One region of the Gracilibacillus caseinilyticus genome, then DNA from elsewhere that is predicted to be linked to it. Evidence: riboswitches for the same ligand, from Rfam matches in the RefSeq annotation. Region 1 holds a riboswitch; each other region holds the start of a gene.
What was found. Region 1 has a riboswitch for thiamine pyrophosphate ahead of MUN88_RS13065 (ABC transporter substrate-binding protein). Riboswitches for the same ligand answer to the same signal wherever they lie in the genome.
Positions count from the first base shown of each region.

Region 2: it holds a riboswitch for thiamine pyrophosphate, as region 1 does, so the genes downstream of both, MUN88_RS16630 (ECF transporter S component) here and MUN88_RS13065 (ABC transporter substrate-binding protein) in region 1, are expected to answer to the same signal.
Region 3: it holds a riboswitch for thiamine pyrophosphate, as region 1 does, so the genes downstream of both, MUN88_RS11965 (DUF561 domain-containing protein) here and MUN88_RS13065 (ABC transporter substrate-binding protein) in region 1, are expected to answer to the same signal.

Region 1 is NZ_CP095072.1:2,771,524-2,774,805, reverse strand. It holds gene MUN88_RS13075 (ABC transporter permease) at 1-109, opposite strand, end outside; gene MUN88_RS13070 (thiamine-binding protein) at 210-503, opposite strand; gene MUN88_RS13065 (ABC transporter substrate-binding protein) at 515-1,492, opposite strand; TPP riboswitch at 1,573-1,683, opposite strand; gene wrbA (NAD(P)H:quinone oxidoreductase) at 2,194-2,790, opposite strand; gene MUN88_RS13055 (DUF4362 domain-containing protein) at 3,005-3,282, opposite strand, start outside.
Region 2 is NZ_CP095072.1:3,477,962-3,481,243, forward strand. It holds gene MUN88_RS16625 (ABC transporter ATP-binding protein) at 1-1,322, opposite strand, end outside; gene MUN88_RS16630 (ECF transporter S component) at 1,324-1,917, opposite strand; TPP riboswitch at 2,020-2,126, opposite strand; gene MUN88_RS16635 (DNA alkylation repair protein) at 2,324-2,569, shown strand; gene MUN88_RS16640 (small acid-soluble spore protein P) at 2,588-2,740, shown strand; gene MUN88_RS16645 (DUF4256 domain-containing protein) at 2,813-3,282, opposite strand, start outside.
Region 3 is NZ_CP095072.1:2,561,915-2,565,196, reverse strand. It holds gene thiO (glycine oxidase ThiO) at 1-988, opposite strand, end outside; gene MUN88_RS11965 (DUF561 domain-containing protein) at 981-1,601, opposite strand; TPP riboswitch at 1,696-1,793, opposite strand; gene MUN88_RS11960 (ferritin-like domain-containing protein) at 1,934-2,413, shown strand; gene MUN88_RS11955 (amidohydrolase) at 2,548-3,282, shown strand, end outside.

The DNA.
Region 1 (3,282 bases):
TTGGAGCAGGAAGAATCCAGCTAGGTATTTGAAAAAATCGGCTGGATCCTTCCCAGACAAGTAGAATACCGACGATCATAATGACTGGTAATGATAACTTTCTCCACATAAAACCTACCTCAATTTTTTCATGGCCACTTTCAAGTGTTCTATGGCCACTCTTTATACTTTTATGGTTACTTTCGCCCATTTTATGGCCACTTTCCATTCTAACGATATTTTTTCGTTAATTCTGTCATCGATGCCTGGCGATCTTGACGCGAATAAATTTTCACTTGCGATATTACACTGGGGCAATTTAACTGATGCATGCGCTGATTCATTTTTTCGATAACAGCGAACAACTCGGATAACTCCCCTTCCATCGTTGTTTCTAATGGTCCTACATGGTAGTTAACATCCGATTGATCAATAATAGAAATTGCTTCATCGACAAATGGAATCGACTCTTCTCCATTCGGTGTTTTTGGTATAATTTGTATACTCACTAATGCTTCTGCCATCATACTCCCTCCTATTCGGGTAAAAATTCATTGGTAAAGGCTGCTTCTGCGTCTAGTTCTCGATCCAACAGATCATTTTCATACATAAAGTCGGCATAATTCTGCCATACTTCTTGTGATTGCTCACCCCATCTATCTGCATCATCTTGATATTTCGGTGATAACCATTTTTGACTGGCATATACTAATTCCTCATCTAGATCAGGTACCTCTTCAATCAGAATATCTGCAGCTTCGTCTGGATTATCGGTTGCGAATTGATATCCTTTGCTTACAGCTACTACAAATTTCTTAATCGTTTCCGGATTTTCCTCTATCATATTTTCATTTGTTGTAATGACTGGTGTATAGTAATCTAGGTTCTCCGAATAATCGGTTAAATAAAGCATATTTAATTCTTTTCCACGCAATTCTGCTTCGATTCCTGTCCAGCCATAATAAATCCAGGCAAAATCAATATCCCTTTCTACCGCAGTAAAGAAATCAGTATTACCCATATTGACGATGTCTACATCCTCTACAGATGCACCTTCTTGTTTCATTAACGAGTCAATCACAGCAGATTCTACTGGTGCTCCCCAGCCACCGTAAGTTTTCCCGGCAAAGTCGGCTGGTGAGGTAATTCCTTTATCAACCGGAGAAGCAAAACCTGACGTATTATGCTGGATCACTGCTGCAATCGATACTAGTGGAATATCCTGGACTCTAGCTTCTGTGACAGACTCTTGGTAGCTGATACCAAATTCAGCTTTCCCAGAAGCAACGGTTTGATCTGCCCCCGCTTCACCTGGCATCACAATTTCTACATTCATTCCTTGCTCTTCAAAATACCCTTTTGATTGGGCCACATATAATCCAGTATGATTGGTATTTGGTGTCCAATCCAAAACGAGAGTTACGTCCTCCATTTTCTCTGAGGAGCTGTCTTCTTCTCCACACCCTACCAACACCAAACATACACTAAGTGCTGCGAATATTATTTTTTTCACGTAAAAAATCCCCCTTTTTTCTTTTTTGGGGGAACATATAAGAAACACCCAAGACTTAGCAGACTAGGGCGCATATAGATTCAATTATCTCATATGTTCCCTACGCTGGTACTAACCAGATCAGGTTCTAAGGGTCAAGTAACTCACGGAAACTTTCTCAACCGGCAACACCGGTCCCCCTACATCTCCTATTTAATTTTCCATTATCTACTTTGACATATTTCGATCATTTCTTCAAGTTTTATTTACTCAGCTTTGCTTCAGTGCATTAGAAAAGCGCAAGCGCCCGTTTAGAAACGTAGCGACTGGACGGCATTAACTGAGATAAAGGAATCACGGTGAGCAAGTGATGTTGATGACTTTCGCCCAAGGGCATAAGGTCGACTAGGCCTCTGGTTATCACCAATCGGCAAGTCTTCTTTATCGTAGGGCGATGTAGGAAGCCACCTAGTATCTGGGCGCTTGCGCTGGACATGGCTGTTCATGTTAGAAAGCGGTACGAAACCTTAAAATTTTATACTTTCTTACCTGTTTAGAAAAACTCGGCATTCGCCTTATCTTTAGCGAATGCCGAAGTTTTACTTATACGTTGTACATTCTAAATTTTCACTACGTCGATCTGCTTCGCTAAAATTTTATACTTTTAAACGTATAACAAAGACGAATCTCATTCTAGTTTGAGGTTCGCCTTATACTGTATATTATCCGTGAATCTTTGTTGCTACTTCTACAACGCGTTTAGCTTGATGTTTCACTGCATTCTCTACATCTTCTACGAAGTCACCATCCGGCGTGTGTGTTACACTGTTTCCATAAGGATTTCCACCTGATGTAAAGGCTGATTGATCTGTATATCCTGGTGGGACTATAATAGCTCCCCAGTGCATCATCGATGTATAAAAGTTCAACAACGTTGCTTCATGGCCGCCGTGTGGGTTAGATGCAGAAGACATCGCACTAACCACTTTATTGGCTGTCTTACCAGCAGCCCATAAACCACCTTGTGAATCAATAAATTGTTTCATTTGTGAAGGAACACCACCGAAACGAGTCGGCATACTGAAAATAATCGCGTCCGCCCATTCAATATCGTCAGAGCTAGCTTCAGGAACATGTTCAGTATCTTGCAAATGCTGCTCCCATTTTGGATTTGATGCAATCGCTGGTTTTGGTGCTGTTTCTTGTGCACGAACAACCTTCACTTCTGCGCCAGCTTCCTTGATTGCGTCTGCCGCCCAATTCGCCAGCTTATAATTAGTACCTGTTGAACTATAATAAATAACTGCTACTTTTACCACTTCTCTACTTCCCTTCTCGTTGTATTGATTCCATTTGGAGTTTTCCCAGATTCGTACGGAATTACACAATATCTCGATTCTGAGATAGTGTAATAGTAACACGGTTAAATCTTTTCTATCAAATAGTTAGCTCAGACCAGATACCTTCAAAACAATTGCTGATATTTTGATAGCATTCAAAAACCAATGTAAAATAACGATTAATATGGATCTTTTAGTCAACTGTTATTCCAGCTTCGATAAATGTGTTATAGCGAATCAGATTCCCATCCTTGTAAAAATCGAAACGAATGTTTGCTTGTTCTCCTTTTAACACCAATTCGCCCGCAGGAGCCATCTTCGTCATGATCATAACTGATTTTGGAGTTCCTGTTCTAATTTTCTCAATAACTTTATTAATTTTCTCCTTATCATCACTCTCTAGTATTTTTTGGTCACCTACGATTATCTCCAGACTTTGATATGTTTGCTTTGGTACCATTATCTCAACGT
Region 2 (3,282 bases), 710 kb from region 1:
GTAACCATCACAATCGTTATCCCATTTTTGCGACATGCGTCTAACATATCGAGCATGGCAAAAGTGTTTTTAGCATCCTGTCCGAATGTAGGCTCATCCAGGAGTAAGACATCAACATTAGCGATCGTAGCAGTAGCAACACTTAACCTTCTCTTCTGCCCGACCGATAATTCGTATGGATGTTGATCTTTGACTTGAAATAAGTGATATCTTTTTAAGTGCTGTTCAATTGTTTCAGGAAGCACTTCCTCTTCACTATTCACTAAGGATTGAGCCAGCTCCTCATACACAGAATTTGCAATAAATTGTAATTCCGGATTTTGAAAAACATAGCCCATTTTCTGATAGTTACAATTCGTTGATTTCTCTGACAAATAATAATAGATATTCCCTTTTGTACGAATCAATTGCATGATGGCAAGTAATAGTGTGCTTTTGCCAGAGCCATTCTCACCAGTAACTGCCAGCCAGTCCCCTTGATAAATGGTTGCCTTTTCCACTTCCATTTTTAACTTTTTCAGATGGTAACCTTTTAAGGAGTCGAGACGAATTACCGGCAGATCTAGTATATGCGTAGAAGGTTTGGGATTGGCTCGTTGCGCAAGAAAATCATGCCAAATTTTCGGATACCAAACACCATAACGATAAAGCTTCTCGCGAAATTTTGTGAAAATGGCTTCTGGTGTGTCATCTCCCAGTATATTGCCTGACTCATCTATCATGATGACTCGATCCACAAAGGATAAAATATGCTCAATTTTGTGTTCGACAATGATAATGGTTTTATTGGCTGCCACTTTTTTTATCGTATCCCACACATCTACAGTACCTTGATCATCTAACATTGCGGTAGGTTCATCCAAAAAGATTACGGACGGCTCCAACGCCAGAACGGTGGCAATCGCAAGTCGCTGCTTCATACCACCTGATAAATGTTGAATCGGAATATGATTGTCAGCAAATGATAAGCCGACTTGCTCGAGATACTTGGTAATCAAATCTGGCATTTTTTCACGAGCGACACCTCGATTTTCAAGAACAAACGCTATTTCCTCATCGACATATGGCATACAAAATTGTGCATCCGGATCCTGAAAGACAATACCGTAAGCATCAGGTAAAGTACGAGATTGATATTTCAATGGAATTTCAATAACCTCTGGAATTAACCCGGCTAATATTTGCATGATAGTTGATTTACCGGAACCCGAAGGACCAATCAGTAAGACCTTTTCCTCCTCTTGGATGGATAAGGAAAAGTCGTTGATAATCGTCCTTGACTGGCCAGGATATTTTGCTTTTAAGTGATTAATTTCGATCATACTAAGACCCCGTTTCTTCATCGGAAAAGTGATAATCTTTTTCTGATAATGGCCGGATCATCTTGGTTACTCCTGTTTTATCCAATGCTAAAACTAAATAATAAGCAAAAACGCCAGTAATCACGATAGCACCGATCGTTCGATTGACGATTAACAACGTAACATTCCACCATGCTAACGTATCGATATAGCCATAAAACACATCCAGTATTAACGAACCTATTGTAGCGCCGACAGCCGCCAGACAGGTGACGAACAATCGATAGCTTTTGTAACGAACCATCGCAAACACAAGTTCACAGCCTAGTCCTTGCAAAATGCCATAAAGTAATAATGAAATCCCCCAGGAGCCCCCGAATAGAAATTCCCCCTGAGCTGCCGCCACTTCTGCTAATAAGGCAACACCCGGCTTTCGAATAATGAGGAAAGCAACCGTAGCCGCCATAAACCACATACCATATACAAGTTGATCGACATGCAAGCCGACCACAGATATCACGCTGTACACTGGTCCCCATACTCGGTAAATCACACTAAAAATAAAAGCAATGACAATCGTAATTAAAATGTCCACCAATGTTAACTTTTTCTTCATGTACTCCCACTCCTTCTACATATTTGTTATCCAAAGCACAAAAAAGCCACCTTCTCGCACGCAAGAAAGTGGCTATACTTATACTTATTCAAATCATATGTATAGGAATAGTTGCCACTTCCCTACGCTGGTATAAACCAGATCAGGTTCTAAGGGTCTTAAAGTATCACTTTAATCTCAGTCTTGTTAAGACACCCCTAGTGGATGTGTTTCGTATATTAATTTCGACTTTATCATATCAGATTTTTCCAGATTGTCAAGAGCATACCCATATTTATTGAAATAATAATCGTACGACGTTTCAATCTTTCTCAAAATATTGATCAGTATAATTTGTCACTAATGAGAAAAAATAAGCTAACATTGCAGGCAGTCTTAATGGAGAAAATATTGGGAGGGATTATAGATGACGCAGCCTTATAAATGTCCAAAATGTAAAACGAACCGGTCTCGCTTTAATGTGATTGAGCAAGTGGCAAAGCCGGTGAAATTAGACATGGATACCGGAGAAATAGTAAATGATTACGCAAAAGAACCGCTCGAGATTTTTCACATCGCCTACAATGGGCCAAACCAGAGAATACAGTGTGGTGTATGCGGATTGATTGAAAATGAAGAAACCTTTATTAAATATGCTAAATCACTAAACTGATGAAGGAGGATAACTATAATGGCTAAAAATCGAAAAGGACCAAAACAGTCTGAACAACCTGATTTACCAAAAAGTCCAACTCAGCCTTACGGAGAACCGATGGCAGGCTCTCATAAAGTAAAGAACCAGAATCATTCTAGACAAAAACATAATAAGTCGCATGATATGTAATTTAGTAAAAATTAATAAAGTGGTTAGTGTAACAAACTCGCGAATTATGTTACACTAACCCCCTCTTTATATTCAAACTCTACATGAGCCTCGAAAACCTCTGGCAGCATAATAGGAGTCTGCCCCATTATGATAAGTGAATACGGTATCATAACGACGATCACAAAAGATCGCCCCACCGCGATTTCTAATTTTCTCAGGTGTTTTTACCCAACTGGATGTTTTCTTATCGAATTCACCTAGTTTTTGCAACTCTCGATATTCTTCCTCTGTTAATAGTTCAATGCCCATGTCAGCGGCCATATCCACAGCCGTATTTTCAGGTTTGTGTTTTTTCCTCGACTCCAGTGCTTCTCGATCATAGCAAACACTTCTGCGACCTTTAGGACTTTCAGCGGAACAGTCGAAAAATAGGTATGCCTTTGTGTTTTCGTCAAATCCAACGACATCCGGTTCACCGCCTGTCTCTTCCATTTGGTTAAGCGACCACAATCTATTCGGATCAGCTTCCAGCTTGGCTTCAATTTTATCCCAATCTAATC
Region 3 (3,282 bases), 210 kb from region 1:
AATGCCCTGCAGCGATGTATAGATGAGGTACTTCTGGGACTTCACCAATATAAGGATAACCATCTCTTGTTAGAGGACGCACGCCTGACCAGACTTTTTCCAATGATGCCCGTTTTATTTCCGGTACAATTCTGGAAGCCTTTGCTAATAATCCCGACACACTGCCAGCTTCGACTTCCCTGCTAGTTTCATCTGGTTTAGTCGTTGCACCAATAATTACTCGGTTACCTTGTTTCGGCACAAGGTAACACCCCTCTGTAAATAATGTTGTATGAAAAAGAACCTTTTCGCTCTTAACGGAAAGACACTCTCCTTTGACAGGTGTCAACTTGGGGAGAGTCAGAACCATATCTGCCGTTTGGAAACCACTCGTTATCACAACCTCGTTCGCATAAAAACGTTCTCCATGTCTAGTTAAGACACCAACAGCCTTACCGTGTTCCTTTAAAACATCGATAACAGGTGTGTGTTCGAGGATGTGCACGCCAGAACGTTCAGCTGCCTTTGCAAAAGCTTTTGTAACATGGGGCGCAGACACTTGACCCTCATCCGGGCAATGCAGTGCTGCAGCAAAATCTTTTGCCACATGCTTTTCTGGGAATTGATCGGGTCTAAGTATCTCTGCTCGCATCCCATGTTCCTGATGTAAATCAGCACATTTCTGTAATTCCTTGATTTGATCTTCCTGTTCTATGGGTTTTAATGCTCCTTGCTTCACATACTGCATATGAATGCCAGTTATCTCATACAATTCCTCAGCCAGATACGGATAAAGCGCACGACTCTCCTTTGCAAATTGAAAGAGCGGAGATGACTCCTGCCATTCCATTTGAACACCTAACATTCCAGCAGCTGCACTGGATGCTCCTGACCCAATCGAATTGGCTTCGATCAATAATACGCTGTGTCCTCTCTTTCTCAATTCGTAAGCAATCGAAGCACCAATGACGCCACCACCTACGACAATTTCATCCACTATTTTATTCAACGCGTTCCTCCTTCCAATTATCAAGCATGGTTCGCAACTGTTGGGAGACTCGATATGGTTCATCTGCATCCCAAATGGTAGACATAACTGCGACCCCTTTCGCTCCTGCATTGAGCGTTGCGTTTAGATTAGTTACATCTATGCCACCAATTGCGATTACCGGCACCGATACTTGGTTTACGATCGTTTCTAATGTGGCTAAACCTTTGGGAGCCAGGCCTGGTTTAGACTGTGTTCGATAAACATGACCAAACACGATATAATCTGCCCCTTCTTCCTCTGCTTCGATCGCTTCTTGCAACGTATGAACAGATTTACCAACCTGCAAATCAGGAAAAGTTCGTACCACCTCTCGCACAGGAACACTATGATAGGCAAGCTGAACTCCTTTGCAATGATAGATTTTGGCAAGGTCAGCTCGATCATTTATGATTATTTTTTCTTCGGGTAAGCCAGCTTCTATCATTTTCTCGATCAGAAAACAAAGATCTTTTGCCGGTGCTTGTTTCTCTCGTACATGTAAGAAATCGATATGCTCAGCAAGTCCGCCAATCTTCTTTATCTCTTTATCTGCTATTATTTTTCCATTTGTGATAAGATGAAGCGTTGTCATACATAATACTCCTTACTCAAGTAATAAATAACGCAAAAAACCACTCATCCAGCAAGGACAAGTGGTATCTATTTTAAGCTTTAATTACTAATTAACTGCTTTTCTACCACTTCCCTCCGCTAGTGTTAACCAGATCAGGTTCAAAGGGTCCGAATAATTCGTCTCAGCCAATTGGCTCCCCCAGTGCTCATCGATATGAAATTAACTTTCGGGATAATAATAACACACGCGTTAAAAATATCCAAGCCTTAATTGGATTTGGATGTTTATTTTTGATTGGAATAGGGTAATTATATAGTAAGGATAATAATACAGAAGGGATGTTGTTATTGATGGCAAAAAATCAAGCGAAAGTACAAGACTTAAGGTCAAAAGATCAAGATAAGCTAGAAGAATTAATTGATGGCTTAAATGTTGATTTAGCGAATGAATATGCAGCTACTATCATGTATACGTATCATGCATCCGTTGTATCTGGTTTATATCGTTCACTGCTTAAACCATTCTTTGAAGATGAAATAAATGATGAAATCGGACATGCATCCTATTTATCAAACAAAATTAAAACACTAGGCGGTACACCTACTACCACACCTGCAAAAGTAGAACAGCTTACAAATGTGGAAGACATGCTGGAAGCTACTTATAAAGCAGAGAAAGAAACAATCGAACGTTATGAGAAAAGAAAAGTACAAGCAGAAGAACTTGGCTTGACTGAGTTGGCAGTACAGCTGGACGATATGATAGCTGATGAGACAAGACATAAGGAAGAAACACAACGGCTTTTGGCAGATTCAAGCTTTTTTAATTAATCCCCCCTTTTATTATATAGATGAACAGCTTTCGATTTCGAAGGCTGTTTTTTTATGTTGGCGGGATACGGCTTAAAAGTCAAGCCTAGCTATCTATGATATAATGAAAAGAAAAGCAATTCGGGGTGAACGTAATGAGGGATATTTTATTTGCTGAAGTGGATCAATTATATGACGAGATGATAGAAATGAGAAGATACTTGCATCAATATCCTGAACTTTCATTTCAAGAAGAAAAAACAGCTGCCTTTATCCAGGAACAGTACAACATACTCGATATACCTTTCCAAAAAAATATGGGAGGAAATGGAGTTGTTGCAACGTTACAAGGTGCAGAGGATGGCTTGACGGTCGCATTGCGTGCAGACTTCGATGCGCTTCCGATCCAGGATGAAAAAGAAACGGGTTATAGATCAAAAAAAGACGGTGTCATGCATGCCTGTGGTCATGATGGTCATACTGCGACGTTACTGGCTGTGGCTAAAATACTAAAGAAATATCAGCATCGGCTGAAAGGCAAAGTCGTTTTTATTCATCAGCATGCTGAAGAACTTGCTCCAGGTGGTGCCAAACCAATGATTGATGCTGGGGTATTGGATGGTGTGGATGTGGTTTACGGAACCCACTTATGGACGAGTACACCATATGGAATCGTCCAAACTTCACCAGACAATTTTATGGCCGCAGCTGACCGATTCAAAGTAGAAATTCAAGGTGTCGGTGGGCACGGTGCAATTCCTCACCAGACGAAAGATCCGATTGTCGTTGGCTCTCAACTCGTCACGAACCTGCAACAGATTCTCTCCAGACGAATTGATCCACTTGAGACGGCAGTACTTTCGATCGGTTCTTTTCATGCTGGAAATGCC